2 regions of the Roseibium sp. MB-4 genome follow, and region 1 is predicted to be linked to the other one. Evidence: predicted binding sites of a transcription regulator. Region 1 holds the regulator's gene; the other holds the start of a gene.
What was found. The regulator LexA, encoded in region 1, represses DNA repair genes until DNA is damaged. The targets are predictions, from matches to a motif close to TGTTCNNNNTGTGTTCNG.
Positions count from the first base shown of each region.

Region 2: parE (DNA topoisomerase IV subunit B) is a predicted target of LexA. The motif match lies at 10,821-10,838, and genes of this name have one in related genera.

Region 1 covers NZ_JBRKQB010000001.1:876,743-892,535, reverse strand. The annotation lists gene gltA (citrate synthase) at 1-952, opposite strand, end outside; gene gltX (glutamate--tRNA ligase) at 1,186-2,610, opposite strand; gene ACVDG4_RS04265 (ComEC/Rec2 family competence protein) at 2,745-5,237, shown strand; gene lexA (transcriptional repressor LexA) at 5,307-6,020, opposite strand; gene ACVDG4_RS04255 (DUF1194 domain-containing protein) at 6,330-7,082, shown strand; gene bchJ (bacteriochlorophyll 4-vinyl reductase) at 7,114-7,707, opposite strand; gene bchE (magnesium-protoporphyrin IX monomethyl ester anaerobic oxidative cyclase) at 7,709-9,364, opposite strand; gene ACVDG4_RS04240 (glutamate synthase-related protein) at 9,756-11,366, shown strand; gene ACVDG4_RS04235 (thiamine pyrophosphate-dependent enzyme) at 11,398-13,374, shown strand; gene ACVDG4_RS04230 (hypothetical protein) at 13,385-13,606, shown strand; gene ACVDG4_RS04225 (hypothetical protein) at 13,603-13,776, shown strand; gene ACVDG4_RS04220 (Rieske 2Fe-2S domain-containing protein) at 13,773-14,840, shown strand; gene ACVDG4_RS04215 (hypothetical protein) at 14,837-15,598, shown strand; gene ACVDG4_RS04210 (hypothetical protein) at 15,595-15,793, shown strand, end outside.
Region 2 covers NZ_JBRKQB010000001.1:561,318-577,110, forward strand. The annotation lists gene sufB (Fe-S cluster assembly protein SufB) at 1-593, shown strand, start outside; gene sufC (Fe-S cluster assembly ATPase SufC) at 653-1,408, shown strand; gene sufD (Fe-S cluster assembly protein SufD) at 1,422-2,741, shown strand; gene ACVDG4_RS02790 (cysteine desulfurase) at 2,847-4,103, shown strand; gene ACVDG4_RS02795 (SUF system Fe-S cluster assembly protein) at 4,116-4,511, shown strand; gene sufA (Fe-S cluster assembly scaffold SufA) at 4,584-4,964, shown strand; gene tenA (thiaminase II) at 4,996-5,658, shown strand; gene ACVDG4_RS02810 (GGDEF domain-containing protein) at 5,695-6,756, opposite strand; gene ACVDG4_RS02815 (DEAD/DEAH box helicase) at 6,883-8,325, opposite strand; gene parE (DNA topoisomerase IV subunit B) at 8,653-10,728, opposite strand; gene ACVDG4_RS02825 (tetratricopeptide repeat protein) at 11,324-12,181, shown strand; gene ACVDG4_RS02830 (hypothetical protein) at 12,334-12,477, shown strand; gene xth (exodeoxyribonuclease III) at 12,783-13,565, opposite strand; gene ACVDG4_RS02840 (HesB/IscA family protein) at 13,701-14,042, opposite strand; gene ACVDG4_RS02845 (deoxyguanosinetriphosphate triphosphohydrolase) at 14,172-15,410, shown strand; gene argS (arginine--tRNA ligase) at 15,509-15,793, shown strand, end outside.

The sequences.
Region 1 (15,793 bases):
TCTTGGCGCGCGGATCGTAGTTCTTGTAGACCCGGTGACCGAAGCCCATGAGACGGAACGGATCGTTCTTGTCTTTCGCGCGGGCAACAAACTCCGGAATGCGGTCAACAGAACCGATTTCGGACAGCATGTTGAGCGCTGCTTCGTTTGCCCCGCCGTGTGCCGGGCCCCAGAGACAGGCAATGCCAGCTGCAATACATGCGAACGGGTTCGCACCGGAGGATCCGGCAAGACGCACGGTCGATGTGGAAGCGTTCTGCTCGTGGTCAGCGTGCAGGATGAAGATACGGTCCATGGCGCGCGCCAGAACCGGGTTCACCTTGTACTCTTCACACGGAACGGCAAAGCACATGTGCAGGAAGTTCGCTGCGTAACCCAGGTCGTTGCGCGGATAAACGAACGGCTGACCGACGTGGTACTTATAGGCCATTGCAGCCATGGTCGGCAGTTTTGCGATCATGCGCAGGGACGCCACCATCCGCTGATGCGGATCGGAGATGTCGGTGCTGTCATGATAGAACGCTGACAGGGCGCCAACGGTGCCGCAGAGGATCGCCATCGGGTGGGCGTCGCGGCGGAAACCGGAATAGAACCGGTTCATCTGTTCGTGGATCATCGTGTGATAGGTCACACGGGTGACGAAATCGTCTTTCTGCGCCTTGGTCGGCAGTTCGCCATACAGCAGCAGATAGCAGGATTCCAGGAAGTCACCATGGTCGGCGAGTTGTTCGATCGGATACCCGCGATACAGCAGCGTGCCTTCGTCACCATCGATGTAGGTGATTTTGGATTCGCACGATGCGGTTGAGGTAAAGCCCGGGTCGTAGGTGAACATGCCCGTGTCCTTGTAAAGGGACGAGATGTTCACAACCGACGGTCCGATGGATCCGTCAAGGACGTCGAAATCGTGGTCGTTGCCACCGACGTTGAGCTTGGCGTTGTTGTCGGCCATTCAGAAAACCCCCTATTTGTTACCCTTGCACTGCCGAGCCACGGGCCTTGGATGCAAGACCCAAATGAGGCGGCCAGACTGTGCTGGAGGAATGGTCGCGTCTTGCCTAGCCCATTTGCCGCACTGCCGCAAGCAGCAGCGTATAACGCTTTGGTCAAAGGCCGACATGTTGATGTTTGCCAATGTTCCGGCGCGCTGCAGCAAAACGCGCCGGTCCTTTGTGCTCCCTTACGTCAGGCAGCCTGATCGGCAATCCGGGCGAGGGATTCGTCGCGGCCGAGTGCAACCAGCACGTCATAAATGCCAGGGGAGGTGCCCCGGCCGGTGAGCGCTGCACGCAGTGGCTGGGCGACTTTGCCGAGTTTCAGATCCTTGTCTTCCGCATAGGCTTTGACAGCCGCCTCCAGCGGTTCCGCTTGCCAGTCAGCAACGCCAGAAAGCACGCCGTTTAGATCGCCCAGAATCGCCCGGGCGTCGTCTGTAAGGATCTTGATCGCCTTCTCGTCATTCTCGAGCGGGCGCTGGCGCCACAGGTAGGAGGCGCTGTCAGTCAATTCGACAAGTGTCTTTGCGCGTTCCTTCAGGCCGGGAAGGGCGGTCAGAGCCGTTTGGGCATTGGCCGCGTCCGACATCCATTCCAAAACAGCTGCCCCGTCGTCCGCATGTGTAAGATAGACCTTCCAATGCTCCAGCAGCTCAGCGTCGTTGGTGGCGCGCATGTAATGGCCATTGAGATTTTCCAGCTTCTTGAAATCGAAGCGCGCTGCCGACTGACCAACGGCATCCATGCCGAACCATTTGATCATGTCCTCAAGCGACATGATCTCTTCATCACCATGGCTCCAGCCGAGGCGCGCGAGATAATTGCGCATGGCTTGCGGCAGATAGCCAAGGGCCCGGTAGGCCTCGGCTCCGGTCGCGCCGTGGCGTTTGGAAAGTTTGGCACCGTCCGGCCCGTGGATTAGCGGGATATGCGCCATTTTCGGCACGTCCCAGCCGTTGGCATTGAAAATCAGCGTTTGGCGGGCGGCGTTGGTCAGATGGTCGACACCGCGGATGATATGCGTGATGCCCATGTCGTGATCGTCGACAACGACGGCCAGCATGTAAGTCGGCGTGCCGTCGGAGCGCAGGAGAACAAAGTCATCAAGATCCTTGTTCGGGATCACCACACGGCCTTGAACCATGTCGTCCACGACCGTTTCGCCATCTTGCGGAGCTTTCAGCCGGATGACCGGATCAATGCCTTCGGGCGCTTCGGACGCATCCTTGTCGCGCCAGGTGCCGTCATAGCGCGGCGGGCGTCCTTCTGCGCGGGCCTTTTCGCGCATGGCATCGACCTCTTCCGGGGTTGAGTAACACCGATAAGCCGTGCCGTTTTCCAGCATCTGGTCAACAACTTCCTTGTGGCGGTCGACCCGGGAGAACTGGGAGATCGGTTCGCCGTCCCAGTCAAGACCAAGCCACGAAAGGCCATCCATCAGCGCATCGACCGCTTCCTGTGTGGAGCGGGCCCGGTCTGTGTCTTCGATGCGCAGCAGCATTTTGCCGCAGTGATGCTTGGCGAAGAGCCAGTTGAAGAGGGCGGTGCGGGCGCCGCCAATATGTAGAAATCCGGTCGGGGATGGGGCGAAACGCGTGACGATATCTTGTGCCATGGTGCTTTTTGAAAGTCTCTGTCAGAATGAGGCGCGGGTCTGCGCCTGACGGATAGTGGCGCGGTCTTAGCATAGGCAAGCCTGTGGCAAAATAGGCTTTGCTGCGATCGTCAAACCCGGCATAAGGAGCGCGGGTGGCACGGGAGGCGAAACCAGAAGCCGATGATGACAACCGGGCTGTCCCCGGTGCTCCTGTCAGTGACCCTTCAGTTATATCGTCAAACACGGATAGCAGGCACCAGCCCGCCGAGGGGTCGCCCTGGATCGCGTTTCTGAGAACCCGGAGAGAACACAAAGACCGGCCAACTTATCAGCACGCTGGTTGGGCAGGAACGGCGGACGATTGGGAGCAGTTTTGGCAAAAGCAGGGTCTTTTGTGGACCGGATTTTCCTTCAGCGCCGGTATTTTTTTCTACAGCTTGTTGCCTGAAGAGCCGAGTTGGCTCGTGCTTGGCGTGTTATTCGTTTTATCAGGTGGTTTCGCTGGCTCCCACGCTATCCGAACCGGTCTGCCGCGAATTTTGATCCTTTTGCTCGCCCTTTTTGCAGGGCTCAGCATTGCAACACTCCGAACAGCTGCAGTGGGCGCACCCCGGCTGGCGGAGCCGATGACTGTTCTGTTGCGCGGTGACGTCTTGAAGGTGCAGGAAACCCGGTCTGGCAAGCGGCTTGTGCTCCGCGTCAGAGAAGTTGATGCCAGAGAAAATACTGTTGGGCGGTTTGCAAACCGGGTCCGGCTGCGCATTCCGGCCGATGCGCGCATTGCACCCGGCAACTCGATCAAAGTCCGGGCCCGGTTGTTTCCGCCTATGGGTCCTGTGGTGCCCGGCGGATATGACTTTTCCTTCCGCGCCTATTTTGACGGCATAGGTGCAAGCGGCTTCAGTTACGGCGCGCCAGAGATCGTGCAAGGGCCTGCGGCGTCTCAAGTCCTTCTGCTCGTTCGCAAGGTGAATGAACTCCGCCAGCGCTTGGCAGAGCGGATTTCAGCACTTTTGCCGGAAGGCCCGGAAACAGCCCTTGCGGTTGCACTCTTGGTGGGCGATCGCAGCGGTATTGATGAAAAGACCGAAGAGAGCCTTCGGGCCGCGGGCCTGGCACACATTCTGGCAATTTCAGGCCTGCATATGGCGCTCTTTGCAGGCGGTGCTTATGCTGTATGTCTTGGCGCCCTAGCAATTATCCCGGGCCTTGCGCTGCGCTGGCCGATCCACAAGGTTTCAGCCGTTCTCGCCCTTGTCGCGGCAGTTTTTTATCTTCTGCTGTCCGGGGCATCAGTCGCCACCCAAAGATCCTTCATTATGATCGCGCTGGTCTTTTTGGGGATCATGACCGGACGCCGGGGTTTGACACTGCGATCGGTCGCAATCGCCGGCCTGTTCTTGCTTCTACTCGCGCCGGAGCGCCTGTTTTATCCAGGTTTTCAGATGTCGTTTGCGGCCGTGATCGCACTGGTCGCCGTTTATGATCTTTGGCGTTCGCATCAAAAGAGAAGAAGGTTTCTTGTCTCTTCAACAATCGGGCTCTCTTGGTTCTTGTCCGGCGCACTAAAATGGGCCACCGGTTTGTTCGTGACGGCCCTCGTCGCCGGGATCGCAACCGGAATTGTCGGTGCGTACCACTTTTCCCGGATCGCGCCCTTCGGACTGGTCGGCAACATGCTGGGCATGCCGGTTTTTTCTATCATCGTGATGCCAATGGGCGTGGTGGCATTGGTCCTGATGCCGTTCGGTTTGGCGGCAATCCCGCTCAAGATCATGAGCGCCGGTCTGGCGGCGCTGATCCAGATAGCGGAATTCACAGAACAGATTGCGCCTGACTTTGGCCGAATGGGAAGTCTAACCGGCCTGTCTGCCGCTGTTTTATTGGCCGGTTTCTTTGGTTTGCTGCTCGCCCCGGGCCGTTTCCGGATGATCGGTTTGGGTCTCGCACCTGCCGGAATCGCTCTCGCGATAATATCGCGTCCGCCAGATATTTACATTCCGGCAAAAGGGGCTCAATTGGCTGCCCGGGATATCGAGGGCAAGTTAGCGTTATCCAGCGCCAGAAGTTCTTTTGCTGTAGAGACTTGGTTTGAAGCGGAAGGAGTATCAGAAGAAGCGATTAAATCGCGCAAGATGAAATCCGATCAGCGCGCTTGCGACCCTGCGGGCTGTGTGGTCCAGACATTCGCAGCAAGGGCAGAAGTTGGTGAGGAGCAGATTCCGGTCACCATCGCCCTACCGAAGACCCGGAATGCCCTTTTTTATGACTGTCAAAAGGCAGATATGATCGTGACCGATATGATCGCGCCGGAAGCATGCTCCGCAGTCGTTTTCGACCAGGACATCAGAGTGGCGCGCGGTGCCATTTCTATTTGGTTGGGCCAGGTCTGTCGAACACGCACTCCAACAAAGGACCAGATGATCGAAAACGGGCAGAGAGTAGAGGCTGCGGTTCAAAGAAAGAATGTTGCGCCAGCCCCAATAATGCCGCCGCAAACCACTCGCGCAGCGGCAAAAACTCCCAGCGCTGTTGTTTGCCAAACGCAAATAAATTCAGTCAAATACGCCAAGCCAACGCCTCCGCGGCCGTGGCACAAGCAAGGCTCGGTCACACGCGCAAGTCTGCGAGCATCTGCTGGCTAAAACAGATGAGAGTACCTACAAACCCGCAGTGGCGGGAAACTCTCGAAAATGCCTGCCGGTCTCGGAGCTTCAGTACCGGCGAAACAGAGAAACAAGTTTCCCTTGCACACGGACACGGCCCGGTCCGAAAATACGCGTCTCGTAGGCGGGGTTAGCGGCCTCAAGCGCGATCGACGCGCCTTTTTTGCGCAACCGTTTCAGCGTCGCTTCCTCATCGTCCACAAGGGCCACGACGATGTCGCCGCTGTCCGCGCTTTCCGTTCGGCGGATCAAGACGGTGTCGCCGTCCAAAATGCCGGCCTCAATCATTGAATCCCCGCGCACTTCCAGAGCGTAATGTTCACCCTTGCCAAGGAGTTCTGGCGGGACGCTGATGGAGTGGCTGTGGGTCTGGATTGCTTCGATCGGAACACCGGCTGCAATCCGTCCCATGACCGGGATTTCCGTCGATGCTGCGACAGGTTCTGGCGCGGGCGCAGGGGCCGGCGCCGGTTTGCCGAGTGATCCTTCAATCACCTCTGGTGAGAAACTGCCTCTTGGTCGCGGCGCACCCAGGCCCGGCGCGATCGAATCTGGCAAGCGGACCACTTCCATGGCGCGGGCTCTGTTGGGAAGCCGGCGTATGAAACCGCGCTCTTCCAGGGCGGTGATCAGTCGGTGAATGCCGGATTTGGAGCGGAGATCCAGAGCATCTTTCATTTCGTCGAAAGACGGCGGAACGCCCGTTTCCTTCAGTCTTTCGTGAATGAACATGAGCAGTTCGTACTGCTTGCGCGTCAGCATACTGCGGTTCCTCGCCCTGAGTTTAGTTTTGCCTGAGAATCGCTCAGTACAAATCGAGAACATCCTACCTGTTCTCATTGTGTTCTGCAAGGGTAAACGTTCTCTTACTGTTCTGCCGATGGTTCTGAGATCGAAACCTGCAGATGCTTTAAGGCGCTGAGAAAAAGATTGTTTTATTCGCAGTACGGTTGAACAACCGATTTTCGCGGAAAGAACAAGACTGGGACCTGCACAAATGTTGTGAGCCGGCCTTTCTGATCCGCTAACAGGCTCTAGCTATCTTCTGAGTTGTTGCGGAGGAAGCAGACCATGCGGATGATTGTGATCGTTGCTGTTTTGTTGCAGGGCTTGCTTGTTTCTGCGGCCTCATCCGAGGAACTTGATCTGGAACTCGTGCTTCTGGCAGATGCCACTGGTTCAATTGATGACGCGGAAATCAGGTTCCAGCGCCAGGGCTATGCCGAAGCGATCACCGATCCACAGGTCCTGAACGCAATTGCGGACAACGCGTATGGCAAGATCGCCGTGACCTATGTCGAATGGGCGGACATGTTTTCCCAGGACGTCGTGGTCGACTGGATGGTGATCGACGGACCGCAGTCGGCGCAGCTCTTTGCAGAGCGTTTGATGGCACCGCCCCGTCAGGCCTTTGGCCGCAACGCGATTGGCGCAGCTCTTCTAAAGGGCAAGGAGCTGATCGACACCAACGAATACAAGGGGTTGCGCCGGGTGATCGATTTGTCGGCGGACAGCGCCAACAATTGGAATGGGCCAAGCATCACTGAGGCAAGAGACGCTGTGGTGAATTCCGGCATCGTCATCAATGGTCTTGCGGTCCTGTGCCGGCACTGTTCCGGCCGTCCGGTGTCTTACAATCTGGAGGACCGGTTCTTTTCCGAGATCATCGGTGGTCCGGGATCCTTTGTGGTGACCGCGGACAGTGCAGATACCTTCGCAGCGGCTGTGCGCAAGAAACTCATTCTGGAAATCGCGGACAAGCGGTCTGCGCCGGATGCCCGTGTGAGGTTTGCAGCGATTGAAGGCACGGGAGCTGCGAACTGATCGGGTAGATCCAGTCCGGGACTACATAATCTTAGATATTGAACTCAAACCGGCAGGCATCCGCCCCGCAAGCTCCGCATTCCGTCTCTGTGACACGGACAAGCTGGCCGATCAGTTCCTGGAACAACCTCTCGAAAACAGCCACATGCCAATGGCAAATTGGATGATCAGCGTGTTCCCCTGCGATTAGCGGATTGTCCTTCAGGATAAAGACCAGGGGTCTGCGTCTTGCGATTTCAAACTGTCCGGAGCCTGCAAAGGTCCAGGCGTTTTTTGAAATGGCGTTTGCCAAGAGATGTTTTGAGACGCTTGCGGGAAGCGCTTTCAAAAGCGATTGCGCCAGACCAGGGATTCGGTGTTTTAGGACATAATCGGCCGTTCCAACACCAGCAGCCCTAGATATCTCCGTTGAAAGGTCGGGCAGGGTGGCCCGCACGGTCTTGTGAAACCGTGCAACGGGGCCTTCCGGGATCAGGCCGCTCATATCTGGAAGGCTCGCAATGCGGGCGTCGTGCAAGAGCGTTTCGAAAAGGTCCTGACCGCCCTGTTCTTCCAAGGGAGAGCGGAATTGGGTCAAGGCATTCGGGCCGATCATGCCATCGGCCTGAAGGCTCTGCCGGTCCATGTCAGGCGTTCTCCGCCATTTGTTCCGTGCTGCCACCGCAAGCAAGCGCTGCCGCGGCTGACGCTTTTTTGCGGTCTGCCGCCCGCTCCTTGCCCTGCAGACGCAACGCTTCACGCCGTTCGGCTGCCCGGGCGGCACGATCGGCCGCCGATTCCCAGTCCGCCACTTGGGCTTCTGCCAAGGTGCGGTTCTCATCGAAGTCGAAATGCACCTTGTCTTTGGACTGCGGGCCCCAGTACCCGGCCTTGCCAAGGTCATAGAACGTGCGGGCAAACCCGGCTTTCAGAAAGGCTTTCAGGCAGCCCAGCAGATAGCGCCGGCGAAAGCCTGTACCGCGCCACGGGTAATGGAACAGCGCCTTTTGCATGTAGAAGCGCCGATAGTTCTTCATGACACCGTTTAAAAGTTCGCCGCGTGTCATGGCCTCTGGCTTCATGATCGGTGTCACGAAGTTGTATTTTGAGAAGTCGAACACCTCGACCTGATCCCGGATTTCTTGGAAGAGCGGTGTGAACGGCCAGGGCGTATACATGGCCCAGTTGGCAAGGTCGGGCTGCCAATCCCACGCCATCCGATATGTTTCTTCCAGGGTTTCCTCGGTTTCATTGTCGAGCCCGACAATGAACTGCGCCTCCACGAAGATGTCGGCCTCCCGCAGAAGCCGGATGGCTTCCTTGTTATCATTTACCTTGGTTTCTTTGTTGAACTGGTCGAGTTTGAGCTGCGCCGCCGCTTCCGTTCCAAGGCTCACGTGAACCAGGCCGGCCTCGCGGTAGAGCGGCAAGAGGTCCTTGTCGCGCATGATGTCGGTCACACGGGTGTTGATGCCCCACTTGATTTTGTCCGGCAGCCCGCGTGCGATCAGCTCGTTGCAGAATTCAACGAACTTCTTGCGGTTGATGGTGGGCTCTTCGTCAGCAAGGATGAAAAAGCCGACATTGTGCTCAGTGACCAGCTTTTCGATTTCATCGACAACCTTTTTGGGATCGCGCACCCGGTAATCGCGCCAGAATTTCCACTGCGAACAAAAGGAGCAAGTGAACGGACATCCCCGGGCAAAGTTCGGGATGGCGACGCGGGTACCGAGCGGAACATAGGTGTATTTGTTCCATTCCAGAATGTTCCAGTCCGGCTCGATCGCGTCGAGATCTTTCACGGTCGCGGCCGCATGGGTCGCAACGATTTGGTTGTCTTCCTTGAAAGCAATGCCCTTGATCGTTCTGCGGTCTTCCGGCCACCGTTCCTCGTCGATTGCCCGCATCAGCTCAATGACGATTTCCTCGCCTTCGCCGCGCACAATGACGTCCACCCAGGGCGCTTCGCTCAAGACTTGCTTGTACATGAAGGTGGCGTGGACACCGCCGAGAACCCGCACCGCATGCGGATGTTCATCCCGCGCAATTTCCAATATCCGTTCGGCTGCGTAAATTGAGGGGGTGATGGAAGTAACGCCAATGACATCCGGTGAGATCCGGCGGATCTCTGAAGCAATTTCCGCGTCAGATAAGTCATTGGTCATGGCATCGACGAAATGGATGTCGTCAAAGCCTGCCTTTTTGAGACTTCCCGAGAGGTAGGCGACCCAAGCCGGAGGCCAGCTCCCGGCGATTTCCGCGCCACCAGAATGGTAGTTTGGATGAACGAACAGGATGCGCATGGGATCACCTCTCATATGTGTCAATTAAAGTTGACACATGCATCGTCTCAGAAAAATGACGCAGATCAATCGGGCGAATTGCGTATTTTTGGCAAGTTGAGCGGCGGCGTCGTTTGCAGCTCAATTATCTTCCCTTGCGGTATTTCACGATTGCCACACAGCACTGTCATCTGCTTATGATTTGAGACTGCAGGGCTTTCCAGACCTAATCCTGCAAGCAAACCATCTATTGCACGCCCATTTTTCAAAGCGCGCCTTCAGCACATGCTGATCATGGAGACAGGAGATTTAAGAACGACAGTCCGCAATGAATTGGCGACTGTTTTGAAGCAAACAGAAAATACCAAGGCCCAGTCGAACAAACGCTGTGCCACTAGCTGGGGAAGACAAAATGAAAGCACACGCCGTCGCCAAGTGGAGCGAGTTGCCAGATCGAGATCCGCAATATGCTCTCGTGGAAGATGTCGATCTGGTGGTTGTTCGCTTTGATGAAACGGTGTCGGTGATGTACGGGCGATGTCTTCACCGCGGGGCGCTGATGTCCGACGGCTATGTGGATGGAGATAACCTTATTTGCGGCGTTCACTACTGGGACTACCGCATTGATACAGGCGTTTCTGAGTACAACAACTCGGAAGTCCTGAAGAAATTCAGCAGCTGGATCGAAGACGACGAAGTGCGGGTGGATGCGGAGGAGATCGCGGCCTGGGCCAAAGACAACCCGCAACCGTTCCAGCGCGATGACTATCTCGGTCTTTATGCTGACACGTCCCACGGGACTGAGGAAGAGCCTTATACCAAACTCATTCAGGGGTATGCCAAACACGGTCTTTCCAAGACCGGTCACCACGGCGTGGTGGATGCGATGGGGGTGCCGCGTGTTGAGCTGCCAGATTGGGACGAAATCCAGATCCTGACTGCGCAGCTCCAGCGTTTTCCGTTGCTTGATGATGATCCGGTGGGGACCGACGTTGTCATCGGGCCGAATGCACAAAAGCCGCTTCACCTGAAGATCCCGCTTTTTGTCTCGGACATGAGTTTCGGCGCCTTGTCGGAACCGGCGAAGATTGCGCTTGCGCGGGGGGCGGAGCTTGTTGGAACCGGTATCTGTTCCGGTGAAGGCGGGATGTTGCCGGAAGAGCAGGAAGCCTGCTCGCGTTATTTCTATGAGCTGGCCTCAGGACGCTTCGGGTTCGACTGGGAAAAGCTGAACAAGGTTCAGGCGTTTCATTTCAAGGGTGGTCAGGGCGCCAAGACCGGAACCGGCGGCCATTTGCCGGGTTCCAAAGTGCAAGGCAAGATTGCCGAGGTGCGCGGCCTGAACGAAGGCGAGTCGGCCATTTCTCCACCGCGCTTTCCCGACTGGACGCAATGTGAGCAGGTTAGGGACTTTGCCGATGAGGTGCGTAGCCGTACTGGCGGCATTCCGATTGGCTACAAGCTGTCTGCTCAGCACATAGAAAAAGACATCGACTCGGCACTGGAGGTTGGGGTTGATTATATCATCCTGGACGGCCGCGGCGGGGGCACTGGAGCTGCGCCGATCATTTTCCGGGACAATATTTCCGTACCGACAATCCCCGCGCTCGCCCGGGCCCGGCGGCATCTCGACACGTCTGGGCGGGGCGATGTTTCGCTGGTGATTACCGGAGGCCTTCGGAAGCCGGCGGACTTCGTCAAGGCGATGGCCCTGGGCGCCGATGCGATTGCCGTATCCAACGCCGCTATGCAGGCGATCGGCTGCATCGCCATGCGCGCCTGCCACACCAACAATTGCCCCGTCGGGATCGCGACCCAGAAACCGCATCTTGTGAACCGTCTGGTGATCGAGAAATCCGCCCGCCAGCTTGCCAACTTCTTCGAAGCATCGGTTGAGCTGATGCAGGTGATGGCGCGCGCCTGTGGCTATTCGCATTTGAACCAATTCAACCAGCACGATCTCACAACCTGGAAACGGGAAATGGCAGACCTATCCGGTGTTGCCTATGGTGGTTTGGCCTGATCCGGGCCGATAAGTTTTGAGGGAGGAATTCATGGACGCTCAAAATCTCGACTGGATCAAGGTCGGCCATGTGAATGATTTGCCGGAAGGGCGCGTCAAGACGGTTACGGCGCGCACCACATCCATTTGCCTGTCGCACTTCGATGGTCAGTGGGCCGCGATGGACAATCACTGTCCGCATCAGCGTGGACCTCTTGGAGAAGGCTCAATAGAGAAGGGAGTGGATGGCAAGTGCTGGATCCGTTGTCCCTGGCACGGATGGGACTTTGACCCGCTGACCGGAAAGCCGCCGGGAGGCCACGAAGACAGCGGACAGGAGCTTTATCCCCTCAAGGTCGAAAACGGCGAGATTTTTGTTGGGCTGGAACCAGAGCCTGAGCATGAACGCACCGTGACCGATGTCATGGCAGAGACCATGGTCAATTGGGGTGTGAAACGTATCTTCGGGATGGTCGGTCACTCGAACCTTGGGCTTGCCGATGCCATCCGGCTTCAGGTGAACAAGGGCAAGCTCGGCTATATCGGGATCAGGCACGAGGGCGCTGCAGCGTTTGCCGCCTCTGCCTATGGCAAGTTGACGGGTAAACCCGCCGCCTGTCTGACAATTGCCGGACCAGGCGCGACGAACCTTGTGACGGGCTTATGGGACGCTAAGGTGGATCGTGCGCCTGTGCTTGCGTTAACAGGACAGGTCCAGACGCAGGTCTTTGGGCCTGGAGCATTCCAGGACATAGACCTGAAATCGGCTTTTGAGGCCGTGGCCCGGTTCTCCCAACCGGTGCTCACATCCTCCAATCATGCGGAACTGATGACGCTTGCGTTGAAGACTGCGACCGTCGAGCAAGACGTGTCTCACCTTATCTTCCCCGATGATGTTCAGACTTTGCCGAGTGATCAGAAGGCATCCGGTCCACAAGGAAGGGTTGGAGGCTCAACCGTTGTTCCGGCGCGCGAGGATCTTCAACGGGCTGCGCAGATGATCGGGGAAGCCAAACGGCCGGTCATCATCATGGGCTATGGCGCTATAAACGCACGGGACAAAGTCATCGCGCTGGCCGAACATCTGGGTGCACCGATCATGACCACCTTCAAGGGCAAGGGGCTTATCCCGGACAATCATCCGAACGCCGCCGGAGTGCTGGGCCGTTCCGGAACCCCGATCGCCAGTTGGCTCATGAACGAGGCCGACTTGATCCTGGCGCTGGGCTCGTCCTTTGCCAATCACACGGGTATCGCGCCCTACAAGCCGATCATTCAAGTCGATTACGAACGCATGCAGCTTGGCAAATTCCATCCGGTGACGCTGCCGGTCTGGGGTGAAATCGGGGCTTTTTGTGATGCGGTCCATCCAATGGTCGAAAAGTCCGCCCATGCCGCGCACCAGCTTACCGAGCTGTTCGAGCGTTGGCATATGTGGCGGGAGGAGAAGGAAACCCGCTTAAGCGAAGATCAGGGACACGGAATACACGCTGCAGCGGTCTTCAAGGCGCTGACGGAGCTGTGTCCGGAAGATGCGATCATTCCGGTGGATGTGGGCAACAACACCTATTCCTTCGGCCGGTATTTTGAGCCACGTGGCCAACGCATCCTGATGTCCGGATATCTCGGTTCGATCGGGTTCAGTCTGCCGGCAGCGCTGGGCGCCTGGTGTGCCACACAGGATTTCGAAGAGTATCGCGGCCGCAAGGTCATCTCGATCTCCGGGGACGGTGGGTTCGGGCAATACGCGATGGAGTTCACCACGGCCGTCAAATACGGCATGAACATCACGCACATCCTTCTCAACAACTCCGAACTCGGTAAGATCTCGAAAGAACAGCGGTCGGGTGAGTGGCCGGTTTGGGAGACGAGCCTCACCAACCCGTCCTTCGCGGCCTTCGCAAGGCTCTGCGGTGGACATGGGCACCGGGTCACGGAAGCCGCAGAGCTCCATGCCGCCATCGCCGAAGCGATTGCGCATGACGGGCCGTCCTTGGTGGAAATCGTGACCGACGCGGATCTTGTGTAGGGGGAGAACATTGGCGACTGCAGCATTTCTGATCGAGCTTGGCCGTTACTACCTTTATGCAGGTGGGATTGTTGCGGCTTTGTTCCTGGTGATTGGCATTGACCGGATAGAGCCGTCGGCCAACGGCTCCTATGCCTTTCGTCCGCTGTTGATCCCCGGCATTTGTCTCATCTGGCCGCTGGTGCTCTATCGGTGGGCCGTTCTGGAAAGAACCAAGGGGGACAAACCATGAAACGGGCCCACCGGACCGCGCACGCCCGGATTTGGACGGTGCTTGGGATCGCACTGCCTATGGCTTTCTTCACCATCCTTGCCTTGCGGCAAACCCCGCCCGCGGACCGGCCGGCAATCCTGATTGAAGCGCCTGTAAATGCAGCGGCAACCGGGGAGGGGAACCAATGAGCGTTCAGTACACTCCCGTCCTTTGGAACCGGAACAAGCTGGTTTATGACGGCGTGCTGCTGATCGCGGTCGCGCTCTATCTCTATGTCTTTATCCGCTATGCCCCGGCCTTTGAGGATGTGACCAAACCGATTGACGGGGCAACGTTGCGCATGCGCGCCTTCGGCAGCTGCGCGTTCTTGATGCTCACCGTTATCCTGTGCATCGGACCGCTCGCACGGCTCGACCGACGCTTCCTGCCGCTTTTATACAATCGGCGGCACTTCGGTGTGTTGACGGCCGGGATCGCCGCTGTCCATGCCAATTATGTCCTCGGTTGGTATTTCAATTTCTCGCCGACGGACAAATACGTCGCGTTGCTGTCGTCCAACACCAGTTACGGTCAGATCCTCGGCTTTCCCTTCGAGGCGCTGGGCATTGGCGCGCTGCTGATCTTGTTCGTGCTTGCCGCCACCAGCCATGATTTCTGGCTGAGTTTTCTCGGAGCCCCCCTCTGGAAAGCGCTGCACATGTCAATTTATATCGCGTACGCCTTTGTCGTCCTGCACGTGGCGCTGGGCGCGCTTCAAGGCCCCGGGGATCCGATACTGACAAGTCTGGTCACGGCGAGTGTTGTACTGGTTTGCGGCGTCCACTTTGCGACCGGGCGGATGGAAGCAGCGCGCGAGCGCGGCGAAGCCACGGCAAAGGCTTCGCTTGAGCAGGCGGGCTGGGTCATTGCCGGCGAGGTAAACGAGATCGATGAGGATTGCGCCAAGGTGGTGACGCTGGACGACGACGAGCGTGTCGCGATCTTCAAGTATGACGGCAAACTGTCCGCGATCACAAATGCCTGCGCCCACCAGAACGGGCCACTCGGGGAGGGAAAGGTCCTGTGGGGCTGCATTACCTGTCCCTGGCATGGATATCAGTACAACCTCGCTGACGGTCGGGCTCCGGAACCGTTTACCGAGAAAATATCGACCTACCGGCTAAAATTGATTGGATCGACAGTGCTTCTGGATCCGAACGCCTTGCCGCCCGGAACGCATGTTGAACCGGTCAAACTGGGAGAGGGCGCATGAGCTGGAAACAAACCAAGGAGGCGCCGTTTTTCGTTGGCTATCTCAATGCTGTCCCAAAACCGCTCGCCGTGTTCGCTCTGGTTTTCTCTCTGTGTTTTGCAGGCGGTATGGGGTTGGCCGCTCTTGCGTTGTCCTCAACCCAGAACGATCCGGGCAATGGCGGATTTCAATGGGGGAACCGCTTTGAACAGGCCGGATTGCTGGAAATGAGGCCCTATCCGGTGTTCCGGGTGCCCGGCGACGAGGAGAGCGGGCCGCGGACCTATATGCTGTCCGGTCAAGGAAAACGCGGCGTCTTCGGTCCGGCAGAGGCGAATGCAGGGACGCCGGTCACCTTGCGCGGCGTTCCTGTCAATCGGGGTGATCTCACCATGATCCAGGTTGGTAAGGTGGAGGCAACGGAGGGCGGCGCGGGCAACTTTGCGCCAAGCGACGCTGTGCCGCTTGGGCGCTGGAAACTCGCTGGAGAGATCTGCGATGGCAAATGCTATGCCGGTGCCATGCGGCCGGGACAAGGGCTTGCCCACAAGGCCTGCGCCGATCTCTGCATTACCGGAGGCATCCCGCCGGTCTTTGTCTCCTCCGGTCCCGTCGAGGGGCGCAATTTTTTCCTGATGGCAGACAAGGACGGTACTCTCTTGGGCGATGAGATCCGGGATCTGCTTGCGCTTTACATCGAGGTGGAAGGCGAGGTGGAGCGCCTGGACGATCTTCTGGTCTTCAAGGCGGATCTCTCAACGGCGAGGATCCTGAAATGAGCGGGCAACCCAAGCGTCCTCCTGTGCAAACGATTGCGATTGCTCTGGTTTTGACCGGCGCTGTGACAGCTGCCGCTTATTATGCTTGGATCTACGCCAATATCGGTGCGCGCACCTATGCCAGGGGAACGCTACTCACCGACATGCGATTCTTCGTTGGGCTTCTGGCTGTTTTCGTTGTGCTGACGTTTGCGG
Region 2 (15,793 bases), 320 kb from region 1:
ACTTCGTAACCAAGCGGGGCGATTGCCGCGGCAAGAACTCCAAGATCTCCTGGACCCAGGTCGAGACCGGCTCTGCAATCACCTGGAAGTACCCGTCCTGCATTCTGCGCGGCGACAACTCCCGTGGTGAGTTCTACTCCATTGCGGTGTCCAACGGTCACCAGCAGATCGACAGCGGCACCAAGATGATCCACCTCGGCAAGAACACGTCGAGCCGGGTGATTTCCAAGGGCATTTCCGCCGGCAAGTCGGAAAACACCTACCGTGGTCTGATTTCTGCCCACCGCAAGGCATCCAACGCCCGGAATTTCACCCAGTGTGACAGTCTCCTGATCGGTCAGGAGTGCGGCGCACATACGGTGCCTTACATTGAAAGCAAGAACGCAACGGCACAGTTCGAGCACGAGGCGACCACCTCGAAGATCTCGGACGACCAGATGTTCTATTGCCTGCAACGTGGGATGAACGAAGAAGAAGCGGTGGCGCTGATCGTCAACGGCTTCGTCAAGGACGTCATCCAGCAGCTGCCAATGGAATTTGCCGTTGAAGCTCAAAAGCTGATCTCGATCAGCCTTGAAGGATCTGTGGGCTAAGCCCGCCTGAAAATTTGGTTTGGGCGACGACTGCCCTTTGAATGACAAGGAACATCTCAATGCTTGAGATCAAAAACCTGCACGCTCGCATCGCGGAAGACGAAACAGAAATCCTGCGTGGCATTGACCTCACCGTCAACGCCGGCGAAGTCCACGCCATCATGGGCCCAAACGGCTCCGGCAAGTCTACGCTTTCGTACATCCTGGCCGGTAAGGACGACTATGAAGTCACCGAAGGCGAGATTCTGTTCAACGGTGAAAACATGCTCGACATGGAGCCGGACGAGCGGGCGGCAGCCGGCATGTTCCTGGCGTTTCAGTACCCGATCGAAATTCCGGGTGTTGCGACCATGGAATTCCTGAAGACAGCGATGAATGCACAGCGCAAGGCGCGCGGCGAAGACACCTTGTCCATTCCGGACTTCATGAAGCGCGTCAAGGAAGCTGCGGCTCACCTGAACGTCTCCATGGACATGCTGAAGCGGCCGCTGAACGTTGGTTTTTCCGGCGGTGAGAAGAAGCGTGCCGAAATCCTTCAGATGTCTCTTCTGGAGCCGAAGCTTTGCGTTCTGGACGAAACCGATTCCGGCCTCGATATCGACGCTCTGCGCATCGTCTCCGAGGGCGTCAACAAACTGCGAGGCCCGGACCGGGCAATGGTTGTGATCACACACTATCAGCGTCTGCTCGATCACATTGTCCCCGATGTTGTCCACGTCTTGTCCAAAGGCAAGATCGTGAAGACAGGCGACAAGGACCTGGCGCTTGAACTGGAGAAAAACGGTTACGCTGACATCATCAACGCAGCCGCTTGATAGGAGCCGCGACATGAACGCAAATGCACCCATCAGGAACACCCAGGCCGAAAGCGACCTGATCGACCGGTACGACTCGGCCAAGAGCGCACTCGCAGGCTCCGTTGCAGTCTCAGCCTTGCGCGATAGCGCGCTTGGCCAGATCAAGGACAAGGGGCTGCCGCACCGCCGCGTTGAGGAGTACAAATACTCCGATCTGCGCGCCTTTATGAAGTCTGCGGCACCGCTGGCAACCGCTGCCGACAGTTCCGCTGTCAAAGGCGTTCTGGAGGCCTCCGAGACATTTGGCGATCTGGCTCGTTTCAAGATTGTTGTCGCCAATGGCAGTTTTGTTGCAGAGCTGTCGGATGTTGACGCGCTCGCTGCAGAAGGTGTCACAGTCTCCAATCTCACGGATGCACTATCCAGTGACGAAGGCGCACAGCTTCTGAAGTCGCCCAAGACCGGACCGAATGACGGTTTGGTTGCGCTGAACACGGCTTTTGTTCAAGGCGGTGTGGTTGTCGCCGTGAAGGACGGCGCGGAAGTCTCCAAGCCGCTTGAGCTGGTTCAGCTGGCAACCGCAACCGGGGCACAGGTGGTCCGCAATAAGATCACTGTTGGCAAGGGCGCCAAGCTGCGTGTTCTGGAAAGCTTTTCAGGCGACACCGGTGCCGGTGAGATCAATACTGTGTTTGACTACGACGTTGCAGACAATGCATCCGTTGCAGCAACGCGGCTGATTGTCGGCAAGACCGATGCAGCGCGTCTTCTGACGACGATCGCAACGCTTGGAGCCGAGGCTGAATTCAAATCGCTCGGCTTCATCGCAGGGCCGCAATTCGTCCGGAACCAGCAGTTCATCAACTTCACCGGCGAAAACTCCGAGGCCAAGATCTACGGTGTTTCAATGGCCGGCGGATCTGATCTTGCCGATCAGACACTGATCGTCGATCACGCTGTACCGCATTGTAACAGCCGTGAATTCTTCAAGACCGTGCTCGATGGCGAAGCCCGGGGTGTTTATCAGGGCCGGATCAACGTTGCTCCGCATGCCCAGAAGACCGACGGCGAAATGATGACCCAGGCGCTGCTGCTCTCTGAGACAGCGGAAATGGCGAACAAGCCGGAGCTGGAAATCTTCGCGGACGACGTTCTGTGTGCCCATGGTGCGACCAGCGGTCAGATCGATGAAGATCTTCTGTTCTATCTCCGTGCCCGCGGCATCCCGGAAGACGAGGCAAAGACACTTCTCGTTCTTGCCTTCCTTTCCGAAGCCATTGAAGAGTATGGCGAAGATGACGTGACCGAAGGCCTGGAACAGCGGGTCCGCGACTGGTTGGCCGGTCACTGATGATGTGGTTGCGCGGGTTGGGCAAATCCGCGCACACTTTTGTTTTCCGCCGGGTGATGAAGCATTTCTGCGGAAAAGGATTTTTGGAATAAGGAGCAGCGCCGCATGACGGTCGCAACCGCACAAGAGACCACGATATCGACGGCATACGATGTTGAGGCGATCCGCAAGGATTTCCCGATCCTTGCGCGCGAGGTCTATGGAAAGCCGCTGGTTTATCTCGACAATGGCGCCTCGGCGCAAAAACCTCAGGCGGTGATCGATGCGGTGACCAAAGCGTATAGCCATGAATACGCCAACGTCCACCGGGGTCTGCATTACCTGTCCAATACGGCCACTGATAACTTCGAAGCGGCGCGGGAAAAGGTTCGCCGTTTCCTGAACGCTGGTTCCGTCGACAATATTGTTTTCACCAAGTCGACCACCGAAGCTATCAATCTCGTTGCCTATGGTCTCGGCGGGAAGTTCTTCGCAGAGGGCGATGAGATCGTTCTGTCGATCATGGAGCACCACTCCAACATCGTGCCTTGGCACTTCCACCGGGAGCGGCACGGGGCAAAGTTGAAGTGGGTCTATGTCCGTGAGGATGGCTCGTTTGATCTGGAGGCGTTCAAGGACGCGTTGACCGACCGGACCAAGCTCGTCGCTATCACGCATATGTCCAACGTTCTTGGAACCGTTGTTCCGGTCAAGGAGATCTGTGAAATCGCGCATGAGCGCGGCATTCAGGTCCTCGTGGACGGAAGTCAGGCTGCCGTGCATATGCCTGTCGATGTTCAAGACATTGGCTGCGACTATTATGTATTCACAGGTCACAAGGTTTACGGCCCCTCAGGCATTGGCGTGCTCTACGGCAAGCCGGAACGTTTGGAAGCATTGCGTCCGTTCCAGGGCGGCGGAGAGATGATCCTCGATGTGACCGAGGATGATGTGACCTACAACGCACCGCCACACCGGTTTGAAGCCGGCACCCCGCCGATTGTTCAGGCGATTGGTCTTGGAGCTGCGCTGGACTACATGGATTCCATTGGCCGCGAGAACATTGCGCGCCATGAGGAAGATCTGAAAATCTACGCGCATGAGAAACTGCGCCAGATCAACTCGCTACGGATATTCGGCGATGCACCGGGGAAAGGGGCCATCATCTCATTTGAGATCGAGGGAGCCCACGCTCATGATGTCTCGACGATCATTGACCGGTCTGGCGTAGCGGTTCGTGCGGGCACACATTGCGCTCAGCCCCTCTTGGCAAAATATGGTGTAACCTCTACATGCCGGGCAAGTTTTGGAATGTACAACACGCGCGATGAAGTCGACGCGCTGTATGAAGCGCTCGTAAAGGCGCAGAGCTTCTTCGGGTAAGGACCGACGGACATGGATAACGCGACCACGATCGATACGAATGCAGCTGGTGAGGAGCTCCAGGCTGAGGTCAGCGCTCAGAGCGCGATTTCGCCGGCTGAACTCGACCGCCTGACGACGGACATCATCGGTGCTCTGAAAACCGTCTACGATCCGGAAATTCCGTGTGACATCTATGAACTCGGCCTGATCTACAAGGTCGATATCGAAGATGACCGCTCGATCAACATCGATATGACCCTAACGGCGCCGGGGTGTCCCGTTGCCGGTGAAATGCCGGGCTGGGTGGAGAACGCTGTTGCCTCTGTTGCCGGTGTTGGCCCGGTGACTGTCGACATGGTCTTTGATCCGCCCTGGACGCCGGACCGCATGTCCGATGAGGCCAAGGTCGCGCTCAACTGGTATTGAGTTCTTCTCTTTGTATCCTTAAGCTGAGTTCCTATATCAGGTTAAACTCCTGAGACTGCTTGAGAGGACATGATGGCTTCTGCCACAAAATTCCAGGTCATGACATTGACCGATGCTGCCGCAGAACGGGTCTGCGAACTTGTCGATAACGCGGACAAGCCGGCATTGGGTTTGCGCGTCGGCATCAAAAAAGGCGGCTGCGCCGGTATGGAATACGCCATGGATCTCGTCGAAGAGGCGAGCCCCGGCGATGATGTGATCGAAGACAAGGGTGCAAAGATCTTTGTCGATCCGTCCGCCGTGCTTTTCCTGCTCGGAACGGAAATGGACTTTGAAGTGACCAAGTTCCGGTCCGGCTTTGTCTTCAAGAACCCGAACGAAGTGTCTGCCTGCGGTTGCGGCGAATCTGTGTCTCTTCAGGCAGCTGACCTCAGCGCACACGCGCGGAATTGATTGACCATACTCCAATATTTCAGGTGATAGCGTGAAGTTGTTTGAGCGGCTGAAGGCCGATTCGGCCCCGCAATGGGCGTCTTATGTTGACCACGAGTTCGTTCGCCAGCTCGGCAAAGGGGATCTCCCGCTCAATGCATTCAAACACTATCTGGTCCAGGATTATCTGTTTCTGATCCAGTTTGCGCGGGCCTATGCGCTCGGCATTTATAAAAGCCCGACAGTTGGGGACATGCGTCAGTCACTTGAGGGCGTTAAGGCCATACTGGATGTCGAGCTGGACCTACATCTGGAGCTTTGTGGCTCCTGGGGCATGAGAAGAGAAGATATTGAAAGCGCCCCAGAAGATACACCTACAATGGCTTACACGCGCTTTGTTCTGGATGCCGGCATGTCCGGCGATCTCCTGGATCTGCAAGCAGCACTCGCCCCTTGTGTGATTGGCTACGCCGAAATTGGGTCAGCGCTGATCAATGCGGGAGCGGCCTCCGACGACAATCCTTACAGCCGCTGGATCCAGGAATATGGCAATGATGACTATCAGGATCTGGCCAAGGGTTTTGCCAACTGGATCGACGAGACAGGGGACGTCTATCTGACCGAAGCACGATATCCGCGGCTTTTGGCCTTGTTCGAAAAGGCAAGCCGATTGGAAGCGGATTTCTGGCAAATGGGATTGGACGCTGCGGACTAGGTCCGGGAAATAGTTTTGGGAGGTCGTCGTCGGTTGTTAGGCGACGTTTTCCTGATTTTCTTTCATTTCGAGATCGTTTTCAGTTTTCACAAGGTTACGGCCAGCGTTCTTGGCCGCATACATTGCTTCATCGGCACGCGAGACGATGGTGTGCTCGTTATCGTCCGGCTTGTAGGCTGCAATACCGGCGGAAATCGTGATGCGCCCAAGGTTTTCACCCGTCGAGCGCTTTACAAGTTCCTTGGCCATAACAGCAGCCCGGATCTTTTCCGCAACTTCTACAGCTTCGTCCAACCCGGCATGTGGCAAGATGATCGCGAACTCCTCGCCGCCATATCTGCACGCAATGTCTTGGCTTGAAATGTTTTGTTTCACGGACAAGGCAACGAGGCGCAATACCTGATCGCCCGTCTGGTGACCGTAGGTATCGTTGAACTTCTTGAAATGATCGATGTCCGTCATCAACAAAGCAAACCCACGGCCACTCTCTATGGAGTTCCGGATTACCTTCTCGAGTGAGTTGTCGAAGTGCTTGCGATTGTTAAGGGTTGTCAGCTCATCAATCAGAGACTCATAGCGGATCGCTTCAAGCGAGGACTGCAAGTTCTCGATATGCTTTTTAGATTCCAACAGCTGGCTTTCAAGCTTCCTGTTGGATGCAACCGCATTTTGGGTGGATTTGACCAGATGCGTTACATAAAGCTTCAGTTTATCCGGATCGGTGATCCCGGAGATCTTAAGGCCGGCCTGCTCAAGAGCGGCACCGTAGTCGGATGTCGCATCAGCGCTCAGCTTCAGTGTTTCGACAATCTCTTCAACTTCGCGGGAAACTTTTGAGCCGACATCATCCAGGCGGTCGCCAAGCCGGGTCGGAGACAAGAAACGACCATAGAGGGACAGCATCTCATCGGTGCTGATCCTGCCGTTTTCCTTTACAGCTTCGTTGATAGCGCGGTTGAGGCCCTGATTATATCCAGCAGAATAGGTGTACCAGAGTTCATAAGAGCGCGGATAAGCGGGTAAGGTGTTTTTCCTTATATACCCGATCGCGGACTCACCGTATCCGATGGTCCTGATATGATCGTCCTTATCCGACATCAGTTTTCTCTCAGTCAAGTCTTCTTCGGTGGCCACCCCACACGGCCCGAATTCTTGACATCCAAAATCTGACGTAACGTTTAAGGACGAGTTAAATAATTTGGTCGAGTCGCTGCAAGTTGGGGATTACGACGCTTTTTTTGCCCGCGGCTCACGCAACAGGAATGCAGGAATATGAACGCCTTCGCTGAAGGCTGGGGCGTTGTTGTCTTGCTTTTGCGGCTTGCTGCCTGATTTTTGAGAAATCTTTTGAACCCTGTTGCTTGAGCGTGTTTCTTCAACCTGCGTTTCAGCGGCCGGCTCTTCACTTTTTCGGCGTGACTGGCCACGCTTTTTAGGCGCTGATTTGCTTTGGCTTGCGTCGTTGTCGTTGCTTGAATCTGCTTTGGCCGATTTAGGCGAGCGGCGCTTGGCTTTGCGTTCCGCTGCGGCAGCCTCAAAGTCGATCGATTCGCCGATCCATTCGATCGACTGGTTTGTCAGCTCTTCGATCGCGCGCAAATACTTCTGATCGCTTTCCGTTACGAGCGTATACGCTGTTCCGCTGCGGCCAGCACGGCCCGTGCGACCGATCCGGTGAACGTAGTCTTCCGCATTGATCGGAACATCGTAGTTGAAGACGTGGCTGACTTCCGGGATGTCCAGCCCGCGAGCTGCCACATCACTTGCAACAAGCAGTTTGATCGCGCCTTTCCGGAAGTTTTCCAGCATCATCATGCGTGTGCGCTGGTCCATGTCGCCATGCAGAGCACCAACGTTGTACTCGTGGCGCTCAAGCGACCGGAACAGCGTCGAGATATCGCGCTTGCGGTTACAGAAGACAATCGCGTTCTGGAGGTCTTCAGCACCCTCCAGAAGTTCGCGCAAGGCGGCGCGTTTGTCGTAATCCTTGCCGCCAGCAGCCTTCAGCTGCTGTGTTACATTTTCGGACGTTGAAGAGGTCGGAGCCACTTCGATCCTTGCAGGGTTCTGCAAAAATGTTTCGGTTAGGCGCTGAATTTCCGGTGGCATCGTTGCTGAGAAGAACAAGGTCTGCCGCGTGAACGGGATCAGCTTGCAGATCCGCTCAATGTCCGGAATGAAGCCCATGTCGAGCATCCGGTCAGCTTCATCGATCACCAGGATTTCGACGCCCTGGAGCAGCAGCTTGCCGCGCTCGAAATGATCAAGCAGGCGGCCAGGTGTGGCGATCAGCACGTCCGTGCCGCGATCGAGCTTCTTGTCTTGCTCGGCAAAGGAAACGCCGCCGATCAAAAGGGCAACGTTCAGCTTGTGGTTCGTGCCGTATTTCTCGAAGTTTTCCTGGACCTGAGCGGCCAGTTCCCGGGTCGGCTCCAGGATCAGTGTGCGCGGCATGCGGGCGCGGGCACGTCCTTTTTCAAGAAGGGTCAGCATCGGCAAGGTGAAGCTGGCGGTCTTGCCGGTCCCGGTCTGTGCAATGCCGAGGACATCGCGCCGTTCCAGGACTTGAGGTATAGCACCTGCCTGGATGGCTGTTGGATCTTTATAACCTGCCGCATCAACTGCAGCGAGGACCTTCTCGCTCAGACCGAGAGTATTAAATGACATGGAGCGCTTTGCCCGAATGTTGTGATTTAATGGCAGCAGTTCGTCCTGAACTGCCCTTCGCCGATTTGGCCACACCCTACATTTGTTCGCTGGTGAGTCAATGCATTGGTGAGGTTAAATATCAGAAATGTTCAGTATTTCTCTTGTCGTTTTGCCAACTCAGTTAATGGTTGATCGGAAATCATGCGCAATAAAACTAGGTGTATGAGTGATCATACGCATAAAACTTCTACATCGCATGATTTCGTTGGCATTTAAGTTAAATGCGACTTGAATGCCTATCTTCCTATAACACTTTGAATTAATTGGGCTCTGTCCGTCTGCGTCCTAGATATCAAGGTCGTCGGCAAATTCAGCATTGTCCTGGATGAACCTGAAACGGGCTTCGGGTTTGTTGCCCATGAGCCGTTCAACTGTGTCATTGGTATCTGCAATGGCAAACTCGTCCACGCTGACTTTGAGAAGGGACCGCTTGGATGGATCCATGGTGGTTTCCTTCAGCTGAGCGGGCAGCATCTCGCCAAGACCCTTGAAGCGGCCGATTTCAACCTTCGATTTGCCCTTAAAGGCGCTAGCCAAAAGTTCGTCCTTGTGTATGTCGTCGCGTGCGTAGAGGGTCTTTCCGCCTTGACTCAAGCGATAAAGTGGTGGCACCGCAAGATAGAGATGACCACCGCGGATCAGTTCCGGCATTTCACGATAGAAGAACGTGATCAACAGCGAAGCGATGTGTGCGCCGTCCACGTCCGCATCGGTCATGATGACGATTTTTTCGTAGCGCAAATCTTTCTCAGCATAGCTGGAGCGGGTCCCGCAGCCGAGCGCTTGAATGAGGTCGGCAAGTTGCTGATTGGCGACCAGCTTGTCGCGGCCAGCATTGGCGACGTTGAGGATCTTGCCGCGCAGCGGCAAAACGGCCTGGTTGGCGCGGTTTCGAGCTTGTTTTGCAGATCCGCCCGCCGAGTCGCCCTCAACAATAAAGAGTTCCGTTCCCTCCGACTGGCTGGTCGAGCAATCCGCGAGCTTTCCAGGGAGACGAAGCTTGCGCACGGCCGTCTTGCGGGCCACGTCTTTTTCCTGGCGGCGCCGAAGGCGTTCCTCGGCACGGTCGATTACCCATTCCAGAAGCTTGTTGGCTTGATTGGGCGAGGCGGTCAGCCAGTGATCAAAGGCATCGCGAACCGCCGTCTCGGCAACGCGTGTCGCTTCGTTGGTAGCGAGTTTGTCTTTGGTCTGGCCAACAAATTCGGGTTCCCGGATGAAGACCGAGAGCATCCCGCCGGCAGATGTCATGACGTCATCGCCGGTAATGATTGAGGCCTTCTTGTTGTTGACCAGTTCGCCGTAGGCTTTCAGGCCTCGCAGGAGCGCATAACGGAAACCGGCTTCGTGCGTGCCGCCCTCCGGGGTTGGGACGGTGTTACAGTACGAATTGATGAACCCGTCACCTGCAAACCAGCTGACGGCCCATTCGACCGATCCATGTTTGCCGGTCTTGTCGGTCCGGCCCGAAAAGACTTCCTCGACTACCCGCCGTTCCTTGCCGAGCCGTTCTTCCAGAAAGTCCCGCAGGCCGCCGGGGAAGTGAAATACAGCCTCCGCCGGGGTTTCGTCCTTCTCTGAAATCAATTCCGGAGCGCAGTGCCAGCGGATTTCGACGCCGCCAAAGAGATAGGCTTTCGAGCGCGCCATCTTGAGCAAGCGCGCCGGCTGGAATTTCGCACCCTTTCCGAAAATCGTCTCGTCCGGCCTGAATCGGACCATCGTTCCGCGGCGGTTTTGAGTATCGCCAATATGCTCCAGCGGTCCTTGCGGGTGACCGCGACGAAAGATCTGACGATAGAGCTTGCGGCTTCGGGCCACTTCGACAACCAGTTCGTCCGACAGGGCATTAACGACGGACACGCCAACGCCGTGCAAACCACCGGACGTTTCATAGACTTTGCTGTCGAATTTACCACCGGCATGCAGGGTCGTCATGATGACTTCCAGAGCCGACTTGTCCTTGAACTTCGGATGCGGATCGACCGGGATGCCGCGGCCGTTGTCCGTGATGTTCAGGTAGCCATCCGCACCAAGGGAGACATCAATCCAGGTTGCGTGTCCCGCAACGGCTTCGTCCATGGAGTTGTCGATGACTTCGGCAAAAAGGTGGTGGAGGGCCTTTTCGTCCGTGCCGCCAATATACATACCCGGACGTCTGCGAACTGGCTCCAGTCCTTCCAGGACTTCAATATCGGCAGCTGAATAATCGCTGTTTTCGGCAGCAGCTTGTGACTTCTTTCGTGCCTCAGAGAGATCCGCAACAGGCGTTGGCGCAGGCTTGGGTGCTGGTGCTGATTCCGATCCAACCGGATTGGAAACAGCTGCATTGCCTGCAAAAAGATCGTCTTTTCCGCTCATTGCGTATCGCCTGATGGGTACCTGGTTTCATTAAACTGCGCTGACCGCGCATCTGATCACGCTGGTCCTACACCGAATCATGGTTCAGTTTGAAGTACAAACATAGAACAGCCAAGGAAATTGGCCAAAAGCCCCCGTTTTCCCCAGCGTTGAAGCTAATTGGCATCACTCGAGGCCTTTTGAAGATATGGAAACCGATCGTCAACCTGCGTGTGTTTCGATTGGGACTGAGGAGGGGCGGCAAATTGTGCCTATTCAGCAACACTTGGCGGCAAAGTATTGCGGTGCCTTCATGGAACCGCTTGATGCCCATGTTCGGCCATGATTGCGGTACACGAGTGGTTCAACACGTAGCGCTCGGCACAAAAACAGATGCCAGGTTGCGCGATGGTTCAATGCGTTACGGCGGTTTTGCTGGGGCAGGGCGCGCAGCCCAACTAAGGCCAGATTGATCGCTCACATTTGGGACATCACGCAATCGTTTCAAGACGCATGGTGAGGTGTCAAACATTCAAGCATCAGCTTGGTGTAACAGATGAATGGGATAAGTGCCCGTGACGATGAATATCGTTCGCGGGAGAATAGTGTGAACGGGATGTACAGCAAGAAGACACATCGTCAGCACTTAAGCGTCAGCGGGGCCGTTGTCGGCGCGCTCGCCTTGATGATGGCAACAGTGCCGTCAGAGGCGTTTGACGGCCAGCCGGCTGCGCCCGGACCGATCAATCCGTCAACCATGTCGCCCAACGAAGCTCTGCGCACTGGTGCCCGGCAATATTACTCCGGTGATAAAACAGCAGCGATCTCGTCTTTGAAATATGCCGCAGAAAACGGGCAGACCATGGCTGCCTGGAAGCTTGGTGACATGTACGCCAAGGGCGACGGTGTGCAGGAAGATGACTACAAGGCCTTTCAATATTATAGCCAGATTGTTCGGGATCACGGCAATGACAGCCCGGATTCGCCGGACGCACCTTTTGTTTCCAGCGCCTTCGTGGCCCTTGGCTCTTATTATCTGAGCGGCATCGATGGCGCCGTCATCAAAGATGAAGGACAGGCCCGCAGGATCTTTACCCACGCGGCATCTTATTACGGTGATGCAGCTGCCCAGTTTCATCTTGGGGAAATGTACCGGGAGACCAACAGTCGGATGGCGGTGCGCTGGTATAATCTTGCTGCGCTCAAAGGCCATGTCGGTGCTCAGGCCAAACTCGGCGAAACGCTTTATTCTCTTGGATCTTCAGACAAGAAAAAAGCTCGGGGTTTGATGTGGTTGACTGTTGCCCGCAAACAAGCAACCGGCCAGGACACAACCTGGATCAACAACCTGCATGAGCAGTATTTTGCCGTCGCGCCGGAACCGGTTCGTGCAGAAGCACGGTCCCTGGCTGATACATGGATCGAAAACAACCGTCCGGATATGCTGACGGCTCAGCAGGTCCCAACGCAGTAATTTGCGCAACGCGGCTTTGACCGTGTGAAACCCTCCAGACACACAGCAACGACGTAGTGAAGACAACATCGCGCGCTTTCTGCAGGCGGTACCCAACTACGGTCAATCAAAGGATCGGTGTATCCGCCAATTCGTCCGGTGACGCCTGTTGAATGGGCGATACCTCCGGAATCTCGAGGGCTTGCGGGCAGGGGGCGTTGCTCATCTTCCAGGACGTATTGTTCAGAACCATCGAACATGTCGCCATTTTGGGGCTGGAGCCGCTGGACAAGCAGATGGAGTCGCCGATGCTGTAGTCCTCACCCTGATAACGGCACGTGCAAGGCACATTCGGTTTGGCCGTCTCTTGGGCTTGAGCTTCTGTTGAAACGTATTGAGAACCGCTCGACAAGACTGCCACAGTCAACGCGGCAAAGAGGTTTGGGGAGCGCAGCTTGAAGCAGCGCCAGGAGAAAAACCCGCTTTTCGCCGGTGCGGGCCAGTGGCCTTGGTCCGTTATCCCATTAACGAAAATATAGCATGCCGGCGAAGGATCGCAAACGGCATAGACCAGCCAGTTTCTTCAATGCAGTGGATATAAAGGCACCGGGGGCATCGGCATTCAGGCGGCGAGTTTAACCCACACGGGAACATGGTCGGACGGCTTTTCCCAGCCGCGAACATGTTTGTCGATCCCGCAGCCGAGCATTTTATCGTTCGCCTGCGGCGACATCAAAATGTGATCAATGCGGATGCCGTTGTTTTTCTGCCAGGCTCCGGCCTGATAGTCCCAGAAGGTAAACGTTTCCGGAGCTTCGGTGCAGGCGCGGACGGCTTCGGTCATGCCAAGATGAGTTAGTGCGCGGAATTTCTGCCGGCTTTCGGGTTGGAACAGAGCATCGTCCGTCCAGTTTTCCGGATTTTTCGCATCGATCGGATCCGGGATGACATTGTAGTCGCCCAGGAGAATGAAGGGCACTTCTTCAGCAAGCCGCTTTTCTGCATGGATCAGCAACCGGTCCATCCAGCCAAGTTTGTAGGGAAATTTTTCGGTCCCAAGCGGGTTGCCGTTGGGCAGATAGAGGCAACCGAAACGGACAACGCCCTCTCCGTTGGTCACTGTTGCTTCGATATATCGTGCTTGTTCGTCGTCGTCGTTTCCTGGAAGCCGCCGTTCAACGTCTTCCAGAGGCGTTTTTGAGAGGATGGCAACGCCGTTGAAGCCTTTTTGCCCATGAATTTCGACGTTGTAGCCGAGATCTTCAAACGGCTGGCGCGGAAAGTTTTCGTCGACCGACTTGATCTCTTGAAAACAAGCAACATCGGGAGAGGATTCTTTCAGCCATTCCTGCACTGTTTCTAGTCGTGCCTTGACGCCGTTGATGTTCCAGGTGGCAATTTTCATCACAAGTCTCCGCCGCTCTCTGCGCCGCATCATATGCGAAGGAGATCGTTTGTCGCCCACGTTCTGAACATATGCCCAGCCATTAACATCCGACCGGTTCGGTCTCTGATCGAACAGCTTGGTTCAGGCAGGCTTTTAGATCGTGAAGCTCGTGCCGCAGCCGCAACCGGCAACAGCATGCGGATTGTTGATCTGGAAGGCCTGACCGATCAGATCGTCCACGAAGTCGATCTCCGATCCGCCCATGTATTGTAAGGAGATGGAATCGATTAGCACCGTCGCGCCGAGTTTCTCGATCACCAGATCATCATCTTCTTGTGCGCCGACGACGTCGTATTTGTATTGCAGTCCTGAGCATCCGCCGCCCTCCACGCTGACGCGCAGCATGCTGCCAGAAGCCTCTCCTGACAAAATCTTGGCAATGCGCTTGGCAGCGCGATCACTGACTGTTACTCGATTTTCAAGCGTTTCGGTCATCTTCTACTGACTCGCTGTGTCTGCGCCAACGTTAGCGCGACAAAATTGACTTAACCCGATAGTTAAGATCTCGAAGCACAAGCGTCAATAACTGGGCCAGTACCGGTGCGTTATTCAAGGGGACGGGCAGTGAACGACAATTGGAAGAAAATCCAGGCAGACATCGGGTACGGGGCGCAATCCCTTGCAGTCTATGCTCAAAACCCGTTCAAGAGCAGGGGGCGCCACTTTCAGGAGCCTGAAAGCCCGACGCGGACACCTTTCCAGCGCGATCGGGACCGGATCATACATTCCTCGGCCTTTCGGCGTCTCAAGCACAAGACCCAGGTCTTTGTGTATCACGAGGGAGATCACTTCCGCACGCGTTTGACGCACACCATTGAGGTCTCCCAGATCGCCCGGTCGCTCGCCCGGGCGCTGCGGCTGGATGAGGATCTCGCAGAGTGTCTTGCACTTGCACATGACCTCGGACACACACCTTTCGGCCATGAGGGCGAGGATGTCATGCATGAATGCATGGCGCCTTACGGAGGTTTTGATCACAACGCCCAATCCTTGCGGGTCGTGACCCATCTGGAGCATCGATACGCAGAGTTTGACGGCTTGAATCTCGCCTGGGAAACCCTGGAAGGCCTGGTGAAGCACAACGGTCCACTCGTCGATGATGCCGGTGCACCGCTTGGCAAATTCAAAAACGGTGAGTTGCCCTTCGCGATCCGGGAGTATCAGAAACAGCAGGATCTGATGCTTGGCACATGGCCGAGTGCTGAGGCACAAGCTGCTGCAATTGCAGATGACATCGCCTACGACGCGCATGATCTTGACGATGGACTTCGGGCTGGCCTGTTCGCGATCGACGACATGCGGGAAGTTCCGTTTCTGGCAGATATTCTCGCGGAAGTGGACCACAAGTATCCAGGCCTTGAAGAAACGAGGCGGATCCACGAGATCGTCCGCCGCAGCATTACCCGGATGGTGGAAGACGTTATTCAGGAGGGCGTGCGCAATATCAGCGAGTTAGATCCGCAAAGCGTTGAGGATGTGCGTGCGGCCGGAGAATGCCTGGTCGGGTTTTCGCCAGCGATGACAGCGGCCGAAAAGGAAGTGAAACGGTTCTTGTTCGCGCGGGTCTACCGCCATGAGGATGTTTTGTCGGTCCGCCGTCTTGTTGCCCGCGTCGTCAGGGATTTATTTGCGCGTCTTCTTGCCGAGCCGGACCTGATGCCGGCCCCTTGGGACAAGGGCTTGGAGAGCCTTGACGAGACCAGCAGAGCCCGGCGCGTGTGTGATTATATCGCTGGCATGACTGATCGTTATGCGATCGAAGAACACCGCAGACTGTTTGACGACACACCGGATTTGGGGTAGGCGCAGGGTCAAAATCGGATCCCCACCGCGCCAGAGGGCTTCTCGCTGGCGCGTGCGGGGCCGTTGTGTTTGAAGTTTCAACCCTGACCGGTGCCTGAATGAACATCTTTGCCGTGTTCACGCAACGCGTGAAAAAATGCCTCGAAGCGCTTGAGTTAAAAGGACCGGATGGCAATGCGCCAGATCTGTCCCGCGTTGTCGTCGAGGCACCTCGGGATCCGGCTCATGGAGACTTTGCGACCAATGCGGCAATGGTTCTTGCAAAGCCGCTTGGCATGAAACCGCGTGATCTGGCGGAGCGTTTGGTTGCCGAACTCTCAAAAGACCCGGAAATTACCGAAACCACGGTCGCTGGTCCTGGATTTATCAATCTGCGGGTCGAC